One region of the Phocaeicola sp. RTP21359st1_B8_RTP21360_211022 genome, then DNA from elsewhere that is predicted to be linked to it. Evidence: riboswitches for the same ligand, from Rfam matches in the RefSeq annotation. Region 1 holds a riboswitch; each other region holds the start of a gene.

Region 1 (8,178 bases):
GCTGTTATAAGGACGGTCATCCATATAATCGAACAGGTTTTCCATGCCGCATCCGGGTTCGATGATTACAGATTTTAAGTTGAAAGAATGGCGTGTGTTTAAATTCCACAATTGATACTCGGGAGCATAACCGTAACTTTTAGAGAAACGCTTGCTGTTGATACGGCCGTTCAAATTTATATTCAACCGATATATTTTCCATGAATGCGCCCATTGGGCATTGATATTGTATGCGTTTTTTATACTTTTGTCGATGGGTTGTTCCAATTCCACATCTTGGGTATTAAGATGAGTGTATCCTCCGCTTAAATTGAACCCGGCACCTAGGTATGCATTGGCGGATACATTGATTCCGTGGACTTTAGCCTCCGCTATATTATCACGTTGACGAACTTCCTTATGACCATATTGCTCCATAGCTTTATCTCCCGTGGCAATCGTATTATAATCTATCATGTCACGAATATTATTATAAAAAGCATTGACTGATACTGAAAAACGCTCATGTACATACTCTGCACTCAATGAGAAATAATTATTCTTTTCCGACTTTAAATCCAAATTACCTATTGTCAACCTGTCATTTTTTTTAGCTATGTCAGTGGCATAGAGTTCAGACAGGGTAGGAGTTCGGAAACCTGCTGCATAGGAGGCACGGAAATTGAATTTGCCGGGTTTATACATCAGTGCTACATTGGGAGTGGCATGATTTTTGAAATTTTCATGATAAATGTAACGTACACCAATCAAAGCCTGTAGGTTTCTCAGTAACTTTATTTCATCTTGTGCAAACAAGGCCAGTGTATAAGCATCTTCTTTGGCTATATTGTCTGTTTGACTTTTCAAGACATCAACGATATATTCTGTGCCGACTGAAAGTTTGTGCCGGTTACCTAATTTAAAAATACCTTTTATGCTAAGATTGTGATTACGGGTCCGTTTGCGCACTTGCTCTTCACCTGCTTTTCCATTATAGGTTTTATTGTCTTTAAAAAAACAATAAGAGGAAGAAAAATGATCGGCGTAACAGTCTGCGGTAATATAATTCCCTTTATTTATCATGTATTGGGCACCAATGCCATAATTAAAGGTTTCATGCAATATGTTGTAGTCGTATGCTTCATAAGGGCGGCGTGTCTTGTTGTCATAATATCCGCCGCGGGCATAAAAAGAGAGTTTGTCGGTAGCATCGAAAGTGAATTTTTGATTGACAGTATTTGCATAGAAGCCTGTAGAAGCTACTTTCCCGGTTTCTTCCAATTCATGAGTTTTGGAGTTCTCCTCGTATGGATTCAGTTGCCATCCTTCGGCCTGCTGACGGCGATAAGAGGTGTAGGAGCCGAACTTGCCGGTATTGACATCTATGTTTACGGACTGGGTAAAACGTCCTTTACTGGCATAACGGGTATCGCTGGAAACATTGATAGCATTTTTTGCATCATCAGTAATGATGTTGATAACTCCTCCGATAGCATTTGTTCCGTAAAGAGCGGAAGAAGCGCCGTTCAATATTTCAATACGTTTGATTTTGGCAACATTGATTCGAGCATAGGTGTCATCTCCATACAGGCGTTTGCCATTTTCCAGAAAAATGAAATAATCATCAGGCAATCCATTCAGACTCAATGTTGTCCCCATGCCGTTGGTCATACTTGAGAAAGACGGGGTCAGCTTTTGTAAGGCCTCGTCCAGCGATGTTACACTGGCATTACTTAAATCCTTTGCAGTGATAACGGAAACAGGCACGGGACTGTCCGTCATGCGGTGGTGTGTTCCTGTACCGGTTACTACTACCTGGCCTATATTGGTAAAACTGTCTTGTAGCTTGATAAGAAGATTCTTTTCACCTCCTTTTGTCGTGATAGACTTGGGTGTGTAACTGACATGCGTGATTCTTAATACGTGTTTCCCATCAGGGAGATTGCTGATGGAAAACTCGCCTTTACCATTTGTGGTGCATCCTGAAAGGCTTTGATCGATACGGATATTAGCTCCCACTATAGGTTCGTTGGTATCGGCACTCACAATCTTTCCACTGATACTGACTTGTGCCAGTACGTCAATAGCCAGACAGCTTAAAGTAATTGCTGTCAATAATAACTTTACTTTCATCGAAAGAATTTAAGAATTAATAATTCACTTTCCTGACCCCGGGAGAGCATGATTATCTATGTTCGGACTTGGCAGGTTTCCTGGCTTCACCCTGAAAAGCGCCTTCCCATTTCTGGCAAAAGAAACAGTGGCTTGGTGAGAATTGCTTTTCATCAGACGGGTTTCACAGTAGCGGGCACTGCTTCGGATTCTATAACCGAATTCCCTTTTATACAGGCAGAGAAAGGCTGCCTATATCACCAAATCGGGCACAAAGGTAGGCAATTATTTTATATATGTTTTAAGATTAATGAAAAAATGGTTGCTTTTGAAAGAGGTGGGGGATTTTGAACCGTAGGAGTGAATTAGATTCACTCCTACGGTAATATGAATTTGCAATAATTCTGGCGGGATCAGGCAAGTGCCAATATTAATATTTGTGCTGTGAGTACACGTAAAAACATGGTAAGCGGATAAACGGTGGCATAACCCACTGCCGGAGCGTCACAAGAGGTCAAATCATTGGAGTAGGCTAATGCGGGCGGATTGGTGGTGGCTCCGGACAATACTCCGATCAAGGTGTAATAGTTCAGTTTATAAACATATCGTCCTATTATACCTACAATCAGTAAAGGCAGCAGCGTAATAATGGCGCCGTATGCTATCCATACATATCCACCCTCGTTAATGATTGTTTCGATGAATCCTTTGCCGGCTCCTAATCCTACGCAAGCAAGGAAAAGCGAGATACCGATTTCACGTACCATCAAATTGGCACTTATGGTGGTATAGGTTATCAGTTTATAATGTGGTCCGAAACGGCTTATCAGGATGGATACGATAAGGGGGCCTCCTGCCAGTCCCAGTTTTACCGGTTGGGGGATACCGGGGAATAAAAAAGGAGTGCTTCCTAGAATACACCCTAATGCGATGCCTAAGAAAATAGGGATCAGGTTGGGATGATTCAAACGTTTCATGGAATTACCTAGAATCTTTTCGGCATGGGCTACAGCTAGTTCGCTACCCACAATCTTCACCCGGTCACCCATTTGCAATTGCAGGTTGGGAGTGGCCACAAGGTCTACACCCGAACGGTTTACACGGGTAATGCTTGCTCCGAAGTTATTCCTGATTTTTAGTTGGGCCAATGTCTTACCGTTCAATTCAGGCTTGGTGATCAGAATTTTTCTGGAGATAAGTTGTTTGTTTTGGAAATCCCATTCCACATTCACTTGTTTTCCAAAAAAGACAGTGATAGCTTCTACATCTATCGGATTGGCGATAACAAGAATCTCATCGTGTATGTGAAATACTGTAGTGGAGTTCACCAGTTCTGTTTGTCTGTCTCCGTCACAATGCCGTATGCGTGAAATCACAAAATCACGGTTTACCAATGGCTTGATTTCTTTTATTGTTTTACCTTCTACGGCTTCATTGCGTATTTCTAGTGAGATAGGGCGTACAGTCAGTTCTTGTAGATGCCCCAATCCCCGTTCCGCATCGGCTTCTTCGGTTTTTGTGTTGATGCGCAGGATATATTTCAATGCCAGCAGGGAGAGAATACACCCTACTACTCCCAATGGATAGGCTACGGCATATCCCAGTGCTATTTCGGGAGCGTCTATACCATTCAGATCACTGTTTGCTTGCTGTGCGGCACCTAGTCCCGGGGTATTGGTTACAGCTCCAGAAAGAATTCCTACCATTGTGGTAATGGGGACACCTGTTATGAAATGGAGTATAATGGTGATGGTCACACCTAAAAATACAACCATCATGGCAAGCAGGTTCAGTGTGAACCCTCCTTTCTTGAATGCTGAGAAGAAACCGGGACCCACTTGTAGTCCGACTGAGTAGACAAATAATATCAGACCGAACTCCTTTAAGAAATGCAACAGATGTTCGTCCAGGTTCAGATTGAAATGACCGAATACAATTCCTACAAAAAGTATCCAGGTTACTCCCAATGAGATACCTGCCACTTTTATTTTTCCTAACATGATGCCGAAAGCAATGACCAGTGAAAGAATAAGTACGGAATGTGCTACTCCGCCGCCCCATAAATTAGGGTACCCTTCAAAGAGATTTCTAAAAAGTTCCATAATTCATTATCTAGTTTAATTATTTATAGTATCAATTTTATCATTGTTGTATAGCTGTCATTCTGGCAAAAATGACTGCAAAGGTAGCTTATTTAATTGATAAACCATAAAACTTTAATTGCTTTCTAAGGATATTTACTTGATATGTCGGAATTATGAATTAATCTGTTATTCTAATTTCGATAATTTGCAATTTGCACTATCTTTGTATCCGTTTTTAAAGAAATACTAAAGAATGAAGCCACAATTACTCATAGGGGCCGCTACATCGGGAAGCGGAAAAACGACTTTTACGATGGGGCTGCTGCGGGCATTGCACAAACGAGGTCTGCGGGTACAGCCTTTTAAATGTGGTCCTGATTATATTGATACACAATTTCATACGCTGGCTGCTGACCATGAGTCGGTGAATTTGGATACTTGGATGGCATCAAATACCCATGTACAACATCTGTATAATAAATATGGAGATGGAGCCGATGTATGTGTAACCGAAGGAGTGATGGGATTGTTTGACGGTTATCAAAGAATGCAGGGAAGTAGTGCTGAAATAGCCAGATTGTTGAATATCCCTGTAGTGCTTATAGTAAGTGCGCGTTCTACAGCTTATTCTGTGGCTCCGTTAATTTATGGTTTCAAGCATTTTAATCCGGCTGTGAAGATTGCAGGTATTGTTTTCAATCAAGTGTCATCTCCTTCTCATTTCGCTTATTTACGTGAGGCTTGTGTTGATGCAGGAGTGGAATGTTTGGGATATCTGCCTATGACAGAAGGGTTGAAAATTCCATCCCGGCACTTGGGTTTGACATTGACAGCCAAACGTTCCATGAACACCTTGATAGAACAGGCTGCGGAATTGGTTGGAAAATATGTGGATTTGGATAAGCTGCTGAGTATTTGTCATCGTAATTTCCCGTGTCGGTATACATTGCCTTATAGTTCAGAAACAGGGGTGGAAAGTTTTACTCCTTCTGCTAAAAAGATGAAGATAGCCATAGCGCGGGATCCGGCTTTCAACTTTATCTATAGAGAAAACATAGACCGCTTGTCTGCGCTAGGAAGCATTACTTATTTCAGTCCTGTATATGGTAGTGATTTGCCGGATGCTGATTTGGTTTATTTACCCGGAGGATATCCGGAATTGTTCGCCCGTCAACTACATCGGCGCAAAAAGTTAATGGAAGCATTAAGAACTTATGCAGAGGAGGGGGGGAAAATTTTGGCCGAGTGTGGAGGTATGATGTTTCTCACCCGTTCCTTGACAGCCCGCCAGGGAGGGACTGCATATGCCATGACGGGTATTTTGCCTTTGGATTGTACCATGGTGGGTGCCAGACTTCATCTAGGGTATCGTCGTATAGAATATAAAGGGATGGAGCTTCGCGGGCATGAATTTCATTATTCCAATGTTGTTGCTCCTGACGCTATGCCTTCTGTAGCAAAACAATTTACGGCAAGAGGAATGGAAGTGAGTACCCCGCTTTATAGATATAAAAACGTGATAGCCGGATATACTCATCTATATTGGGGGGAAACGGATATCTTGAAATTATGGAAAGTATGAAACGTATTTATACACGAACCGGAGATAAGGGCATGACAGGAATTCATGGTGGAGAGCGGGTTTTTAAAGATGATATCCGCATTGAAGCTAATGGATGTATTGATGAGTTGAATGCTGTTATAGGAATTGTGCGTTCGTTTTTACCTCAGGAGCACGAATGGCAATCCTTGCTTTTTTCAATTCAGAAAAACATGATGGCAGTGATGAGCCATGTGGCTACACCATCAACTATCCGTGAAGGGAATCCTAATATCTTGCCTGATGATTTATGCTCTTTTTGTGAGGAAGCAATGGATACATTGATGGAACAGATGGAGGATAATAGTTCCTTTATCCTTCCCGGAGGAACGCCGGTATCAGCGCAGCTGCAGTTTGCTAGGACGGTGGCACGCCGGGCTGAACGGAGATTATGGACTTTGCATAAACAAGATCCGTTACCGGAGATAATTCTTCGGTTTATCAACCGGCTGTCCGATTTGTTTTTTGTTATGGCCCGTTATGAGATGCAACAACAGAACTGGACGGAAGAAAAGTGGCAGTCCTTTGCATATAAAAGAAAGAAGAAAGAGTGATGAAAAAGAATTTACACCCGATTATGTTGGCAGGAACAGGCAGTGATGTTGGCAAAAGTGTCATCGCTGCTGCATTATGCCGCATTTTTAAACAGGACGGTTATCGACCGGCACCTTTTAAGGCACAGAATATGGCACTGAATTCATATGCCACTCCGGAAGGGTTGGAAATAGGGCGTGCACAAGCTGTACAGGCCGAAGCGGCTGGAGTCCCTTGTCATACGGACATGAATCCTTTGTTGTTGAAACCCAGTTCCGATCATACTTCGCAAGTGGTATTAAACGGTCGTCCCATCGGTAATCGTAACGCTTTTGAGTATTTTCGCAAGGAGGGACGTGAAGAGCTGAGGCAGGAGGTAAACGCAGCCTTTGACCGTCTTGCCGCACGTTATAACCCTATTGTAATGGAGGGAGCAGGGAGTATTTCCGAAATAAATCTGCGGGATACTGATTTGGTGAATATGCCGATGGCCTGTTATGCGGATGCGGATGTGATTTTGGTAGCTGATATTGACCGGGGAGGAGTATTTGCCAGTGTCTATGGTTCGGTCATGTTACAAACTCCTGAGGACAAGAAACGTATAAAAGGAGTAATCATTAATAAATTCAGAGGGGATATCCGTTTGTTTGAGTCTGGTGTGAAGATGATGGAGGATTTATGTGGTATTCCTGTCTTGGGAATAATACCTTATTATAGAAATATACATATTGAGGAAGAGGATTCCGTAGGCTTGGACTATAAACGGATGCAAGCCGTGGAAGGCAAAATAAACATAGCAGTTGTTCTGTTGCGTCATCTCTCAAACTTTACAGATTTCAACAGATTGGAACGGGATGAACGGGTGCACCTTTATTATACCAATAATACGGAAGATCTGGCCAAAGCTGATATTATTCTGCTTCCTGGCAGCAAAAGCACTTTGGATGACTTGTATGAGTTGAGACGGAACGGGGTGGCGCAAGCTGTCCTACGTGCGCATAGGGAAGGGGTTACTGTAATGGGAATTTGTGGGGGATACCAATTGATGGGACTTGAGATTCACGATCCGGAAGGAGTGGAGGGAGAGATCCGTCAATTGCCGGGACTGGGACTGCTTCCCGTCATTACTACGATGCAAGGGGAGAAGGTGACGCGGCAGGTGAATTTTCATTTTCTTGAGAATGCGGAAACTTGCCAAGGATATGAAATACACATGGGAGAAACCCGCCCGGTTCCGGGGGAGGCTGTAGTTCCTTTGAATAAACTGGAAGACGGTGGAGAGGACGGTTGTTTTGTAAACCAAAAATGTATGGGAAGTTATATTCATGGAATATTGGATAATCAGGCATTTATAGATTATTTGCTGGAACCATACGCAGAAAAACTGGAGTGTCATACGGTGTTGGATTACCGGACTTATAAAGAAGAACAATATGATAAATTGGCAGAGCATGTACGCAGTCATCTTAATCTGCCTTTGTTGTACCAAATAATGAGTGGGAATGATTGAAGGACATGGTGATGATGCTTATAAGTATAAAGCAATAAAGATAAATTTCAGTTCAAACGTATATAATCATGTAGACCATAGCGGATTACATCAACATTTGTTTCAGCAGATGGAAAGTATCCGTACGTACCCCGAACCGGAACCTTATTCGTTGGAAAAGGTTTTAGCGGAACGGTTTCATCTTTCGTCTGAAGAGGTTTGTGTGACCAATGGGGCTACGGAAGCCATTTATTTAATAGCTCAGACATTCAGGAATCAGATTTCGGCTATCTTGATGCCCACTTTCAGCGAATATGCGGATGCTTGTCGTCTGCATGGTCATAAAGTGGTTCCTATATATAATTTGAACCGTTTGCCGG
Region 2 (8,178 bases), on a different contig from region 1:
TTCACCGGTATATTCTGTGCCATATAGTAGCGTTCGCTGACCCCTGTCAGGCTGTAACCCACATTAATCCAAGGAGTTTCGATGGTGGTCGAAGCATTGCCGCTATGCTGAGGCGTATAGGGCAGCTGGTCTTTATAATTCTTGGCATCGGGATTTGTCATATCTATGGCTTTTTGCCAGGAATAGTTGCCGCTTAATCCTACGTTTATGTTAGGGCAGACCGGTATGGAAGTAGCCATTGTCGCATCAAGGCCGGTGATATGTACCGTGCCGTAATTCTGCATTTTCCATACATAAGTACTGGGAAAGGCAACTATTTTATCGGTTACTTCATTATAATATCCGTCAAGAGTGACAGAAAGGAAATCGGTGAACGGAAACGGCTTGCCGTTCCAAGTGACACCTATATTGTATTCGCGTGCCTTTTCCGGGCGTAAGGAGGTATTTCCTATGCGTAGATAATAAAGGTCATTGAAGGTAGGTACGCGGAACGTATTCTTATACATTGCGCGGACGTATAATTGTTCTTCTTTCCATGGCTGAATGGAAACGGACAGGGTGGGCGACAGGCGTTTCCGGTCGTCGGGAGTATTCCCTGCTTTTACTTCTTCCGTAATGAAAGTCCCCACCAATGTGCACGATAGCTTGATACGTCCCCATTGGTAACGTGCATTGAGGGCTGTGAGCGAGGAATATCTCACCGGGTTGGGGCTGTCGTTGATATTGGTGTGAAGGGTATTGATGAATCCATCCTGCGCGAGCGATAATTCCAGACCTTTGACGGGCTGATAAAGCACGGCGGCGGACAGATAATATTCGTCCTGACGGTTGATGTCGGTCTGCTTTCCGTTTTCATACTTCACGTCTGTATCTTCGTATTTGTTCCAAGAATGGTTGAACTTGGCTTGCGCCTGCAAAGTCCATTTGGGGGAGAAGGTTTTCTTATAACGGGCTTGGGTGAAGAAATTCTCGTCCCACAAACGTTCTTCTGCCTTCGGGTTGTATAGAATGACAGCACCGGGCAGTCCGCGTTCGGAATAAAAATAATAGGCTTTCACATCCAGTGTACTTTCGTCATGGAAAGTATGAAACAGATTCGCCTCTCCCTGCCATGTATGAATATCCGAATTGTTTCTTTTCTCTTGAGTGATGTATTTTCCGTTTTCCAATGTGAAGGGATAATTACCGTCGGCACGCATAAAGGAAGCATCGACTGACAGACCGGTGTGTTCTCCCAGCTTCTGCCATCTGCGTATGGATGGGGCTATGTAGCCGAAGGCTCCTCCCCGGATTTGTATTTGTGACAGGGAGGATTTACCATTTTCGAAGACGGGTTTCTCCGTTTCAATGCTGAGTACTCCTGCCGAAGCATACAGACGGGCCGGTTGCAGCAGATTCTCATCTTGTCCGATTGCCAATGAAAGAGAGGATACATTGTCGAGGGAGAAACGCCCGATATCGATTTGTCCTGCCTGACTGTTGCTGACGACTACTCCATCATAGCTGACTGCTGTGTGTGCAGCTCCTAAATTGCGGACGGAAACGGTCTTCAGACCGCCTATGCCTCCATAATCGCGGACGTTGGTTCCGGCAAAACGCCTTACGGCATCTGCCATATTCTGTAACCCCAAGTTCTTTATATCTTCCTTGTTGATAAGTTGTACAGGGCTGCCGGTTGTTATTTTGGCAGGCGGACGTCTTGCTGTAACCGTAACTTCATCTATTTTATGCACTTTTCCGGTGATGGAATCTCCTTTCTTCTGTGCCTGTATTTCAAGCGGCAATAGGAGAAAGCTGCAAAGCAGACAAAGCCATAGCTTATAAGCCTGGTTATTTCCTTTCATTTAAAAAAAACATATTAATGAATAAATACCGCATTCTTACCGCTGCTCTTTCCTCGAAAGCGACGGTCGATGACTTTACGTTTTGCAGGTCTTCTGACTTACTCCTGTTTACTTGCCTTCCCACCTTATTATATATACAGGCAGTGGCGTGAGTGGATAAGTAAACCTATCCCCTTATAGGGGTAGATGGAGCTTACAGCAGCGGGACTGTTCAGGACTTGCACCTGATTCCCTTTTCATCCGCTTCCTCGCATCAGTCGGAGGTACGCGGAACAAAACATGGCAAAGATAGTTTGTTTGGATGAATAAGAAAAGGGAAATGATAAAAAATCCTTTTTTTAATTAGTTACAGATTTATTTTCTCCCAGCAAAAGTAGGCGTGTATAACGGTTCTTTTTTTAGTGACAAAACGACTTGATTCTATCCATGTTGAAGATAAAATAGAATAGTATTGAATAAAATAAAACTGATGCTTAACAACATTCAAATATTGATTTGCTTTATTCAATACAATCACTATATTTGTTAAATGGATAATCTTAAAATACGTAATAGATGAAACACTTGAATTTTATTTTAGCCGGTTTATTTTTCCTGTGCGGTATTTGTTGTCGGGCACAAGTGCTTCCTTTGGAAGAAAATGTGGTGCTGAACACCAAGGAAGGACAAATCAAAGGAAAACTGCTTTTGCCCGGTGGGGTGAAAACCTGTCCGGTGGTGCTTATTATAGCCGGCTCCGGACCTACGGATATGGATGGTAATTCAGCCATTGGCAATTTGAGGAATAATTCGTTGAAGTTTCTGGCGGAAGGCTTGGCGGCAAACGGCATCGCTTCCTTGCGCTTTGACAAGCGGGGGATAGGAACCAGTGCGTCGGCAGGTAAGGAGGAAGCGAAACTTCGTTTTGAAGATTATGTGAATGATGTGACGGGCTGGATTGATTACTTGGCGAAAGAGAAACGTTTTACGACAATCACGGTGGCAGGACATAGCGAAGGGGCACTGATTGGAATGCTGGCCTGTCAGAACCGGCCGAAGGTGAAAGGCTATATCTCGGTTGCCGGTGCGGGGCGTCCTGCCTACGAGATTATAGAGGCGCAAGTGGCTGCTCAACAGAATCCGGAAGCGGTGCGGAAGGAGGTGGCATCCATTAACGGGTCCTTGAAAAACGGCAAGGAAGTGAGTGACGTGCCGGCTTATCTGCAATCATTGTATCGGGCTTCTGTCCAGCCTTATTTGATTTCCTGGTTCAAGTATAATCCCCGGACGGTGATTGCTTCCGTCAAAGTGCCGGTCCTCATTGTTCAGGGTAAAAATGATATTCAGGTTTCGGTGGAGGATGCCGAACTTCTGAAAAAGGGTTGCCCGGCTGCCGAACTGCTTTTGATTGATAAGATGAACCATGTGCTGAAAGATTGTGAATCAAAGGCCGTACAGCAGCAGATGCTTACTTACGGGAATCCTTCTCTGCCGGTGAACAGTACTTTGATAGCTTCTGTCAGTACATTTGTGAAAAAACTGAAATGATATGGGAGAAATAAAGAAACGTTTGCCGTTGAAATGCCCTGCGTGTGATGCACCGTTGAGGGAGATTCATTTCGGTCCGGCACCCAATCCTGTCTGGTTGGTGTTATGCGGCAGAGCATCTGATGGTGTGGCTGTTGTGTCGTATGTTGATAAGCCATCTTTATGGATAAAATAAAAAAGAGGATGCCAAAAGTCTTGTTGAAGCTTTGACATCCTCTTCTATGTTATACTGATGCGTTATTTAATCTTTTCTCGAATCTTGCTAAGATAGGCACGCATCCCCGCAGCATCTTTCTTGTTGATGATATCTAACAGCTCATTTAATTCTGTACGGATACCTTCTACCTGTGCAGGGGTGCGGGGATTGAATAAAATTTCCTGCAACAGGTAGTCGTCTTCGTTCAATACTCCTTTGGCTATCTTCATGTGGCGTTTGAAAGTAGTACCGGGAGCGTCCTGATGCTTCATTACTGCCGCAAAAACGAAAGTGGAAACAAAAGGGATGGACAGCGAATAGGCCACTGTCTCATCGTGCTCTTCAAAGGTATATTCAAAGATGTTCAGACCAAGGTTTTGGTATAAGTCCTTGAAGAAGATTTTACCCAGATGGTCGCCTTCGCTGATGATGATGGCATTTTCGGTGCTCAGTTTGTCAAGGTTGGCAAATGTGGGACCGAACATGGGGTGGGTAGATACATAACGGAATCCGCATTGGTCATAAAACTCTTTCAGTCCGGTCTTTACCGAGGCAATATCGCTGATGATGCAATCCTTGGGGAGAGCGGGCAATACTTGGTGAAAAGCATCCAGCGTATATTTCACGGTTGCCGCATTGATAACCAGTTCGGGCTTGAATTCTTCAATTTCTTCGAGTGTGGTATATCGGTAGGTGTTGTAAACGAAACGAAGGCGTTTCGGGTCTACATCAAATACAGCGGTTTCGTGCTGGAAGCTCAATACATCGGTAAAGAAGGAGCCCATTTTACCGGCTCCTAAAATTAGAATTCTCATAATCTTTCTATGTTTATTTATTAATGTCCTAAATTTATAGTGTTACAAAAAAATCCCGCATCCATTTTAGGAGCGGGATCCAACGTATCTTTTTCAATTTCAGTATTTATTATCTGTTATTTCATACATACAAATTCCCACTCTACTTTCTTGCCGAAGTAAAAGTAATAATAAGAATAATATGTATAAGTAAACAAATTCATAAGCCTGATTTCTTTTTGTTCTAAATTTGAGGGCAAAAGTAATACTTTTATTTAAGGTGCAAATCAAAAAAAAGATTTTTTTGTATTTTCTTGATGAGAAATTCTCCATGTCTTATGATTTAGAAGAATCCTCATAGACTTTTCATTTGTTTAAATGTAATAATATTGCTCTCCTTTGCTTAAACATGGTTAAAGGTGAATGAACTGGTAACTGTCTTTCTTGTACTTAAAGCTTAAAATATATTTATTTGTCAGACAAATAAGATAAATTGAATTCGCTAACTTTAAATATCAGTCAGATGTATAATTTGAAACTTCATAATCAGGCTGTAACTTTAGTTGACCAGGTTGAGGACAGCTTGCTGAATTATTTTCGTGAGCATGATTTGCGTATAGGAGATTCTATTCCCAATGAGTTGGATTTGGCGGCTGCTCTAGGGGTGGCACGTAGTGTGTTACGTGAAGCTTTGAGCCGTTTAAAAATGATGGGGATGATAGAAACACGTACCCGGAAAGGGATGATTCTGACAGAACCTTCTATTTTAGGTGGAATGAAGCGGGTGGTTGACCCTCGTATTTTGAGCGAGGATTCATTATTTGATATACTTGGCTTTAGGATAGCTTTGGAAATAGGTATATGTAGTGATCTGTTTCGGAATATTACACCTGAAGATATTGTGGAATTAGAAGAAATAGTGCGTTTGGGTATTGTGTTTGAAAATAATGAGTATGCGCCTATAAGTGAATTTACTTTTCATGCTAAACTTTATGAGATTACCGGAAATAAGACTATCCGGGAATTTCAGGAGATCATTCATCCGGTGATGGTATTTGTAAAGGATAAATTCAAAAGGTTTCTTGAGCCTATCAATGTCGAAATGAAGAAAAACGGCGATTTGGTCACTCATGCCGACCTTTTGGAATATATAAAGAAGAATGATGAAGCGGGGTATCGTGACGCATTGGAACGTCATTTTGCGGTTTATAAGATTTTTATGTCGGAACGGGAAAAGTTGAAGGAATCCCATGATATGGATTCAGTCTAATTGATATGAAGGAGAGAAGAACAGCACTTTATGATAGAAGTTCTTTTAATCGGGATATAATGGAAATATATAAAGTCATGAAGTATCGTATTTATTTTTTTTTGATTGTATTTGTTTTTATGATTGGTGGTCTGTGGGCATCGCCTGTGAAAGTTATTGTAAGACAGCCTGTTTTACCTGTATTAACACTGAAAGAAGCGAATCCTGTACTGAGATTGGAGTTTGTCAAACAGGCTTCGGGTGATTGTGCTGTCCGGGAAATTGTTTGCTCTTTGAAAGGGAGTACAGACTTAACGGATATTGAACATATCAGGCTTTATGCTTCGGCTGCGGATGGAACATTGTCTGTTGAACATCCGTTAACGCTTCCCATGCAAGTTTCTGAAAAAGTTTCTTTCAAGGAACCTTTGGTCTTGAAAGACGATACGACCCTTGTCTGGGTGACGTTGAAATTGAAGGACCGGGTCAATCTTTCTCACCGTGTCCGATTGGCTTGCTCTTCGGTAAAAACAGTGAAGGGAAAAGGAGAAGTTTTGCTGGATGGCTCTTTGGTGGATTTGCGTCTTGGTGTGGCTGTACGTCAGTTTGGACAAGATGGAGTGAATACTTCCCGTATTCCGGGCATCGCTACTTCAAAGAACGGAACATTACTGGCTGTTTACGATGCACGTTATGATACCTCGCGCGACTTGCAAGGTAATATTGATATTGCTTTGAATCGTAGTTTTGACGGTGGTGAAACTTGGCAGCCTATGCAGGTTGTCCTGGATATGAAGACTTGGGGTGGCTTGCCTGAAAAATATAATGGAGTAAGTGATGCTTGCATTTTGGTGGATGAAAAGACTGGAGATATCTATGTGGCAGGACTGTGGATGCATGGTGTTTTAGATGGAAAAACGGGGAAATGGGTAGAAGGTATGACCCAGGATAGTACGCGTTGGATTCATCAATGGCATGCGAAAGGTTCTCAACCGGGACTGGAGGTGAAAGAAACATCTCAATTCTTAATTACTAAAAGTACCGATGAAGGACGGACATGGAGTGAACCGATAAATATTACCCGGAATACAAAGCGTCCGGAATGGTGGCTTTATGCACCGGCACCGGGGCATGGAATTACATTGAAAGACGGAACTTTGGTCTTTCCTACCCAAGGACGGGATAAGGATGGAATGCCTTTTTCGAATATAACCTGGAGTAGGGATGGAGGGAAAACGTGGACAGCCGGTAAGCCTGCCTATCATAATACGACAGAATGTATGGCTGTGCAGCTGCAAGATGGAAATATCATGCTTAATATGCGTGATAATCGGAATTATGGTAATAAGGAGATAAATGGACGTAGAATTTGTGTAACTGCTGATTTGGGTGAAACATGGGTAGAACATTCCACTTCCCGTAATGCATTGGTTGAACCTACTTGTATGGCAAGTATCCATAAACATCTTTATAGAAGAAACGGTATGGAGAAGTCTATTCTTTTATTTTGTAATCCTGAATCGTATAATAGTCGGGATCACATGACATTGAAGGTCAGTCTGGATGACGGAAAAACATGGCCGGAGGAAAGAAAAATTCTGCTTGATGAATATGGCGGTTTCGGATATTCTTGTATTACTTCTGTTGACGGGGAAACTATTGGGATATTGTATGAAAGCAGCCAGGCACAGATGGTTTTTCAGCAAGTAAAAATAAAAGAGTTAATCGGAGATTAAAGAATAAATAAACTTCTGTTTCTTATCTCCGGAAAAGGTGATATGGGATACTGCAAAAGTAAATTTGCTTATCATTTTATCATTCTGAACAATAGTGAAGAATCTGTTAGCAGCATACTTTATGTATGTACATTCTTCGCAAAGTTCAGAATGATAAAAATGAAATGATAGCATTTCAGAGTCTTGATATACTCTTTTGTATTTATTTATTAATGATTTCCATTTGTTGCCTTACGCTTTCTTCGTGGATGGCTTCGAATACTTTTTTAATGAATTCTGAATCCATGCCGCACAATGAACCTTGTGCACCGCGCTTGTCCAGAATCTCATTGTAACGACCTGTCTGTAGAATGGTCATATCATGTTCTTTCTTGAATGTACCGATTTCACGGCAGACACGCATACGTTTTGCCAATACTTCGATAATCTCATTGTCGCAATCATCGATTTGGTTACGCAGTTCACCCAGGTTTTCAGTTGTTTGGGTTTCTTTGCGGATGACCAGCAGATTTAGGATGTAGTCCAGCACATCGGGAGTGACTTGTTGGGCGGCATCGCTCCATGCACAGTCGGGATTGCAGTGTGATTCTACGATTAAGCCGTCAAAACCTAAGTCCATCGCCTGCTGGCAGAGGGGAGCTACCAACTCGCGCTTGCCACCGATATGGCTGGGGTCACAGAAAATAGGCAGTTCGGGAATGCGGCGGCGCAATTCGATAGGGATATGCCATTGGGGTAGGTTACGGTAAATCTTTTTATCATAAGAAGAGAATCCGCGATGGATAGCACCCAGTTGCTTCAAACCTGCATTGTTGATGCGCTCGAAAGCTCC
Region 3 (8,178 bases), on a different contig from region 1:
TCATTTGATTCCGTTTTTAGGGTGGGTATTCGCGGAAAAATGTACCGTGGAGGATGCCGGCACGGACGTTTGATGCGGGTCGAACCCATTCTCTTCAAGCAGTTGTCCGTATTCTTCCTCGAACGAGATCTCCTGATGGATTGTATGCTGCTCCTCGATGTGCCGTCTGAGCCGGTGAAGGTCGCTGAACGACACGCTGAACGAGTCGAATCCGGCAGCCCAACCGGAGAAGTCGGCATATTCCGGGGTTTTCTGGTATACCGTTCCCGTGGCGCCTTTCACCTTGTTCACGATCTTGCTGAAATCCCCGGAATTCGGAATCTCGACAAGTACATGCACGTGGTTGAGAAAGGCATTGGCGGCATGTACGCGGCAACCTTTCCCTGTAAAAATCCGTGTCATCCGCTCGAGCATCAATCCTTTTCCCGTTGTCGGAATCGTCATCTTGCGTCCTTTGGTAACGAAGATGAGATGGTATAGGTGTCGTATCCTGCCCATCACTTCCAACAAAATGCGCCGGGGATTATCCCGACATAGAATTCATCGATCAGTTCACCTTCGGACGAGTAGCGGTAGACAATGCCCTGCTGCTGGTAGTCGATGGCATCGGCCACGTAGACATCGCCACGCACGGGGTCGACGGTCAGGCCGTAATAAATCGTACCGCTGTATTCGAGGAACGGGCGCACGGGAACACGTTCCGCATCCACGTCCATCGACCATATGTCCTTGTTGATCCAGTAGAGCTTGTCGCCCGTACCGTTGAGCTGCACCTCCGAAGGCCAGTCGCCCATCTTGAACTTGAACTGCTTCTCTACGGTGAACGTCTCGGCATCGATGCGGTAGAGAGACGGGGCTTCGTAGCCGTAGGGCGAACCCTCGTACCCACCGTCGGTGATCGTCCACATCTTGTGGTTCTTGTCCATTACCAGCGAGGTGGGCTGGATGCCGACTTTCAGTTCTTCTACCACCTGATCCGTTTCGGTATCGATCTTGATGATGCGGTTTTGGTACGACCAGCAGTTGCAATAGACATATTTGCCATACTGCACCATCTGCTCCGTGGAGCCGCTTTCCATCGTCATGTCCGGCACCTGGATGTAACCGGTGATTTCATATTTCTTGGGGTTGATGATGAAGATGCGGTTGTCCCACAATTGGGTGACATAGGCTTTCTCGTCGCTGAGGAAATGGATATAGCGCGGCGAAGTCAGGTTCGTGATACGGCCCACCTCTTTGAACGTATTGAGGTCGATGGCGAAAATCACGTGGGAATTGTTCACCACGACCCAGCCCTTATTGTCGTGGATGCACATCGATTGCGCCACGTCGCCCAGCTTCATGCCGTTGGCACGGAAGAACACTTCATTCTGCACCTGTTGGGTTTCGGGGTCGTAGTACGACAACGTGGCATTGCCGTACTGGAAGTTGCCCTCGTTGGTGATGAACAACCCGGCTCCGGTAGCGTTGAAATCTTCCACCGCATCTCCGTAGTCCCACTCCATGCAGCCCGCCAGCAACAGCGGCAACCCGCATAGAAGAATGATATGTCGTATCAGATGTTTCATTGGCTTGTTATAAACGGGAAAGAGTACCGGTCTTTCGGCCAGTACCCTGTTCCCTTGTAAAATAATGGGTGTTACTGCTGGGTATAGCGACCGGCTTGCATATCCTCGTAGGTGGGGTTATAACCGCAATTGGTTACAAGCCAGTCTTCTTTCTTGATTTGCTCTTCTTCTACAAAAGATTTGAAGAACGTATAATCAACAAACCGTGTCAACCGGATAAATCGAACTCCTGAGAGTTTTGTTAAAGTTGGCATATTGAAAGTCGTAAGCGATGCTGCATTTGCAGCACAAAGTGTTCCATCAATGGCCTGCAATTTGGGGCATGAAATAGTTTTTACGGCACGAACAGTCATACCAACACCCCCGACATGTTCCAATGACGGAAATGTAAAATCTTTATTTGATGCCATAAAATCTAAAGAACCATATAAAATATTATTAATCACCCCTTCTTTGATATATTGAGGATTGCTTGAACAACCGACTGACTTTAAATTCGTAAAATCATAATCATAGTTAGAAACAGCGTTCAGATTACCGATAATACATAACTGACCTCCGACAATTTCCAATTTCGGGAACGAGATATTGTTTGCCATTGTAGTTTCGATGCTTAAATATCCATCTACACTTACCAAGTTAGGGGCTGAAACGCCTTTTTTTGAACCTCTTATAATTTCCATATTCCCGTAAACTCGTTCAAATTGGAATACAGGATCTGTTGTCATATTGCTAGAATACTTAAAATTCTTAATACTCTTAAAATTCAATTCTGGATCTATTCCAACACTTGAACCGGTAATACCGCTCGGAGCTAGAAACATGCTAACTTGCGACATATCCTCTTTTGTGATAATTTTTGAGAATATAGTCCCGTCTGTAATAGAAATTAAAGGTTCGTTATCCTCAAAAGGTACAAAATTTACTTTGCTCAAATCTAAAATTCGATCAGAACACTCCAATAAACGCAGCAAGGTCAGTCCTCCGAGTTGTTCTAATTTACTCCAATCCGGCAATTTTTTCAAGACTTGGAATTTAGATATTGTCAATGTGCCTTTAACAATCGACAAGTTAGACAGTCCATCTATTTCTTGTAATTTATTATTTCCCGTAGATGTAAAAGCATCGGACGCAATATAACTGGAAACGAGATTAAGGTCGCCGTTTACTACCGATAATTCCGGCAATGAAAGGGTCTCCAACGGAATCGGTATAGAAGCAAAATCCACACTTCCAACTTCTTGTAATTTCGGAAATTCCAAAGAAATCATTTTGCCTAAATTATTAACCCCTAAGCGACCGTTTACTTTTGTCAATTCAGGAATTCTCAAAGATGTGATTTCTCCTCCTGGTTCTCCGTCACTTGTCAGACACTGGAGATCAAAATCCTTTACGACAGTGGTTAATTTAGGGAATTCAAAACTTTGTAGAGATGAAGTCCTGAATATTATATTTCCATCAATCGTTTCAAGGTTGTCGAATTGCACATATGCTACTTGATTGTTGCAGACAACGATGTCGCCAGTAATATGCTGCAAAGATCTCATACTGACCATCTGCAATTTACTGTTGGTCGCAAAGGCAGTTTCAGTTCCTATTTGCAAACCTCCAATTGAAGTGATATTATCAAGTCCCGTAAGATCTTGTCCAACATAACTTTTCCGAATGATGATGTTTCCTTCGACTTCCTTCAATATTTTTAATGCGGCGATATCCGACAATTCTTCTGCATCCTCAGCATCCGACCCGATAATCAAATCACCTTTGATAACCGTTACGTCCGTATCAATGAAAGCCGTAACATCCGCTGTTGTCTTCAATTCCACATCCCCTTCATAGCGAATCTCGTCTTTAATGACTTTATATGTATAATCATTCGCTTCTCCATTGTAAGAGGTTACACGAAACGTTCGTTCCGTATCCCAGTCAGTAATGCTTGCCGGATCGGGAATAATTGTTGCCGAGGATGTGTATTTGAATTCGACTTGAGCATTATTTAACGAAACAGTATATGGAACTGTTATGGTAATTATATTGTCAATTATTTCCGCTGTATAGGATTGACTTGCCACAGTCATCACGACTGATGTGATAAAATTGTCATCGGCATCAGCAGGACTTTCTGGAGTCTGATTATCTTCTGAACATGATAAAAAAAGAAATGGGGCAATGAATAGTAAAAGCCAAAACTGTCTCATATTATTGATTATTAGTTATTGATAAGTCTTCAAATGAAAATACTTCTGTGGATATCTCTCCAAGCCAACCACTTTTCGATAATACTCCACACTGAACTTTGATAAAGTCTATATATTGCAATTTTACTGGAGTCCCGTCATGATATATTGCATTGGCTATTTTGAATCCGTTGCGCTGACCGCTACCATCAATGACATTTCCTCCTACCAGATTATCTGAACCCATATTATCCACATACCCCCACTCATAAGCGTTATTCGCCCAATATCCTGTAACGGGATCTTGATTGTTGCGAGGAGTCAGACGCGTCCCATATAATGTATAGCTATCTTCTTTAATCCAATTGGGATAATAATATTCTTGGCCATGGTATGCATTCATATCGACAGAACCTGAATTACCTTCACTATCTACCCACGGAGTATGTGCTCTGGGTGCAGGTCTATAGTAAGTTACTTCGTAGTCTTGTATTGTACCATCGATGCCGGTTTCAGATCCTTTTAATTCATACCATTCATCGTCTGGCTGGCCATTGCCATTTATATCTTGCATTACCCAAACAATGCCCGGCTCATTTGAGCCACCGCTCGAACTGTTAAAAGCATTTCCTTGTATTGCAAAATCGTATTCTCGGCCACTCGGAGCAATACTATGGTCAAAACCGATGATGATATAACCACCGAAAGATCCCAGTGAAACATGCGCTTTTTTGTTCAATCGTTTCGTTGCATACTCTATGGCTTGTTGGGGCGTCGTTTCATTTCCTATAAATCCGGTATTTTGGGATAACTCATTAATAAACTGTCCGGGAGCAGGAATGAATTCATAAACCTTATCCCAAATACCTGAACTTGTCGCTGTCGCTTGCCGATAGCGTTCTTGTTCCGTTTTTTCTTCACAAATAACCTTAACTGTCGTTGTAATTGAAGTATTACTACGTGTTATGTTACGTGAAAGTGGCTGTGTGTTGGGCATTTTTTCTGTAACAGTAACAGCAACGAAATATTCTCCAGGAGTCGTCGGCGTGAATTTAAAAACCCTGTCGGTAGCGGCTTCCATAATTTTTCCATTGACCTGCCATTGATACTGTGGATAATCGAAATATTCCAGCAAAGGCCGCAAATATACAGGACGCCCTGCAAAAGTATAACGATCCGTAGAAGTTTGTGTATAGGATGGTGTCGGAAACCGTACGGAATAAGGCATTGTTTCCACAACTTCTACGTCGAAATCACGGATTGTTTCTCCGTCTATATTGGATGCCCGGATTGTTATCGAATATGTACCGAGTTCTTTTTCGTGAAACGTATATGCTTTTTCTGTTCCGACGATTTCTCCATCGCGTACCCATTCAATTCTAAAATTTTCAAGATCGTCATGTTGAATATCTGGAGATAAAATATAATCCGTGTTTTGAGGCACTTTTAATCCTTTAGAGGGGATTATGATTGAAATTGTAGGTGGAGTTAACTCCAATACTTCTACTTTTAACTCTTCTTCCGCATAACCCTCTGGTGTATCAACTCGCAATTTGATATATAGATGTTGTTCCTGATTCCATGTATACTTCAATATTGATTCAGATGAAAGAAGTTTTCCATCTACTGTCCATGCATAAAGTGCATTATTCGCATATTTATATGTCGGGGCAATTGTCAGTTCACGCCCAACTTTGATAGTGTAAATGCCAGTCTCACTATCGAGTTCAATTATAGGAGCTTGTTTTATTTCTTCAGTAATTACATCGTTCTTATTACAGCTTGTAATAAAAAACAAAAGTACAAGAATACTAAATATGAAAGCCTTCATAATAAAAAGGGCATAGAACTGAAATCAGTTCTATGCCAAACTATATTAAATTGTTATTCTATTGTAACGTCGTCTATACAAAGATACGCCGGAGTATTGAGTCCATATATAGGATCGACATCAGATCCTTCAAAATTGAATTTTACACTTTGCACATCCGCTACATTAATATCCCAATATGTCCATGTAGTTACGGGGGACACTGTTGGTTTATCATATCGGTAGTCGGCCAACAATTTCGATACAGTGGTGATCAAATTTCCATCTACGTCATAACATTCGATGTTGACTTGGAAATATCCTATATTGTTGCCGTCAGAATCTTTCAGATTACTCAACGGTGTTGCAACACCCGATGTTCCGAACTGATTACCATTTATAATCACACCATAGGTATATGCTGTGTTACAATACCATAAACCCTTGAATTTGCGAGGGGAGTCAAAATAGAATTCAGGTTTGGCCATCCACTCCGTATTTCCGAAATCAGAGTAGCCGTATACAACAGCAAAATTGGAACCGCTGTGACCTGCCCCTGTATTGGCCCCATCTGTGGATGCTGTATTATAGACACTACATTGATTCTCCCAAGTATACCACCAATTAGTTCCAGAAGTCTTGCCGGCAGCAGAATCAGAACGATAATTGTATTTCGACAACGCAATGGCACCACTGGAAAATTCAGTATACGCTCCATAAGAATTGGTTACAGTATTCATGTCGGAGACAAACACAAAATCGGGATCGTATATTTCCCTGATTTGGTTCTCTGCAGTATATCCATAAAGCGTGTAGTAGTTCTCTGCTTTAGGCGAAACCGCCATGAATGTTTCATCGAAGTCATCGAATGTAATGGTTGTAGTGCCATCATCATTAAAGTTGGCTCGGGTTTCGGGAGTTACTGAATCAGTTTGAGGATTCATCAAAAAGTCATCGTCTGAATTACAGCCGGTGAACAGGGCGGTTGCCGTCAACAGGAAAGCTCCCGCCAGAAAGCGTAAATTTCTTTTCATAGCTTACTTGTTTTTTAATAAAACATATTTTTAACAAACACAAAAAATCCCGTTCGCGCAGGTTTACACGAACGGGATTATGTTTGTCTTCAAATATGAGAATGACTCCTACGGCATTCCGTATCTGATCGCAACCCGATTTTCTCCCGCGGGTGTAAATCCTTTTCCGGTCATGGCAGGTCTTCTGACTCGTCCCAGTCGTCGCGCCTTCCCAGCATTACACCAGTGGCAGGTTGCGGCAACCTTGAGGGGACTTACAGCAGCGGGTACTGTCCCGGATTCTCACCGGATTCCCTTTTCATCCGTGGCGGCGAACCGCCCGGAACCATTTCCAATTACAAAAATACAAATATTTTTTATAATAATATCATTTACACGAAAAAAAATCCGCAACCTGCCGGAATCATTCCGCACTATACTTTCAGAAAAAGGTTTCATGGCAAAGATTCTCATCGCCCGGGGACAGGCGACCATCTATGTCCAGAAGGACGGGTATACCATAACCCAGTCTTTGGGTGAATACGTGTTCCCCGCGGATGACACGGGGAAGATTCTCTCGTCCGTCACTCTCACCTCGACCGTACGGGTGATGTGCGGGGACGAGGAACTCACGGCCTTTACCATCGGTGCGGTGGGTAAGCCGGCGGGATTCTCATCCGTTACCGTCAATAACGGCACGAAGACCTTAACCTACGTTATCACCGCCGGTACGACGACCCTCGCCGACCACGGAACAATAGATATTCCCGTGACAATTTCCGGTATTGTCTATCATCTGTCGTTCGTCTGGTCGAAAGCCAAGGCGGGTATCCCGGGCAAGGACGGGGTCGATGCCGACATGCTCGACTGGGTCAAGGAGTGGAATACGGGTAAGACGCTCATCAACGGCAACACGGTCATCACCCCCAAACTCTTTGCGGGCACGAAAAACAGCGACGGCACCGTCTCCGGGATAGCCATAGGCTCGTTTACACTCAATACGAAGACCTCCTCGGGAACGATCGCCGCAGAGGCGGTAAACGGCATCTATGGATTTAGGGATGGCTACAAAACCTTCTATGTAGATAACGGCGGTAACGCCCAGTTGGGTTATGGCGACCAGTATGTCAGGTATAACGCCACGACAGGCAAGGTCGAGTTCGGCAGCGGAGTGAGTCTGAACTGGGTCGGTGCGACCTACATCGACAAGGACGGCGTCTTTACCGGAACACTCTCGGCCGATACGATTAAGACGATTTCCATCAGTGCTTCCCAGATCACATCGGGGATTATCGCTGCGGCACGCATCGACACGGCGGCGTTGAAAGCCTCCTTGATTACCGCCGGAAACATCGAAGCTCTGACCTTGAACGTTACAAAAGGGAAAATCGGCGGCTGGACGGTGGATGCCGACTCCCTTTACCGGGGTACGAAGAACAACACTGTGGGGAGCTGCACCTCTGCCGCAGGTAGCATTACGCTCGGCTCGAACGGTATCCGGGGCTATAAATGGCGGCTGGATGCCTCGGGAGCCGGAGCGGTCGCGGGCGGCAACATCGCGTGGGACGCTTCGGGCAACGTCACGTTCGCCTCGACGGTCAGTGCCTTGT

What was found. A riboswitch is a leader RNA that binds a small molecule or an ion and turns the genes downstream of it on or off. The one in region 1 is predicted to bind cobalamin.
Region 2: linked by a shared signal. The riboswitch ahead of AB5062_RS13335 (TonB-dependent siderophore receptor) and the one ahead of AB5062_RS03335 (carboxypeptidase-like regulatory domain-containing protein) in region 1 are both predicted to bind cobalamin.
Region 3: linked by a shared signal. The riboswitch ahead of AB5062_RS04440 (DUF4465 domain-containing protein) and the one ahead of AB5062_RS03335 (carboxypeptidase-like regulatory domain-containing protein) in region 1 are both predicted to bind cobalamin.

The regions. Positions count from the first base shown of each region.
Region 1 is NZ_JBDFXP010000004.1:173,836-182,013, forward strand. It holds gene AB5062_RS03325 (TonB-dependent receptor plug domain-containing protein) at 1-1,761, opposite strand, end outside; partial or broken gene AB5062_RS03330 (hypothetical protein) at 1,764-1,811, shown strand; partial or broken gene AB5062_RS03335 (carboxypeptidase-like regulatory domain-containing protein) at 1,798-2,112, opposite strand; cobalamin riboswitch at 2,165-2,371, opposite strand; gene AB5062_RS03340 (putative transporter) at 2,505-4,193, opposite strand; gene AB5062_RS03345 (cobyrinate a,c-diamide synthase) at 4,429-5,757, shown strand; gene AB5062_RS03350 (cob(I)yrinic acid a,c-diamide adenosyltransferase) at 5,754-6,329, shown strand; gene AB5062_RS03355 (cobyric acid synthase) at 6,329-7,819, shown strand; gene AB5062_RS03360 (threonine-phosphate decarboxylase) at 7,812-8,178, shown strand, end outside.
Region 2 is NZ_JBDFXP010000024.1:18,192-26,369, reverse strand. It holds gene AB5062_RS13335 (TonB-dependent siderophore receptor) at 1-1,844, opposite strand, end outside; cobalamin riboswitch at 1,910-2,137, opposite strand; gene AB5062_RS13330 (alpha/beta hydrolase) at 2,400-3,371, shown strand; gene AB5062_RS13325 (hypothetical protein) at 3,373-3,546, shown strand; gene AB5062_RS13320 (prephenate dehydrogenase/arogenate dehydrogenase family protein) at 3,609-4,382, opposite strand; gene AB5062_RS13315 (FadR/GntR family transcriptional regulator) at 4,885-5,631, shown strand; gene AB5062_RS13310 (sialidase family protein) at 5,751-7,346, shown strand; gene AB5062_RS13305 (bifunctional 3-deoxy-7-phosphoheptulonate synthase/chorismate mutase type II) at 7,549-8,178, opposite strand, start outside.
Region 3 is NZ_JBDFXP010000006.1:62,617-70,794, reverse strand. It holds gene AB5062_RS04460 (transposase) at 1-498, opposite strand; gene AB5062_RS04465 (TonB-dependent receptor) at 1-4, opposite strand, end outside; gene AB5062_RS04455 (glutaminyl-peptide cyclotransferase) at 498-1,568, opposite strand; gene AB5062_RS04450 (hypothetical protein) at 1,640-3,766, opposite strand; gene AB5062_RS04445 (PKD-like domain-containing protein) at 3,768-5,576, opposite strand; gene AB5062_RS04440 (DUF4465 domain-containing protein) at 5,630-6,589, opposite strand; cobalamin riboswitch at 6,746-6,934, opposite strand; gene AB5062_RS04435 (hypothetical protein) at 7,026-8,178, shown strand, end outside.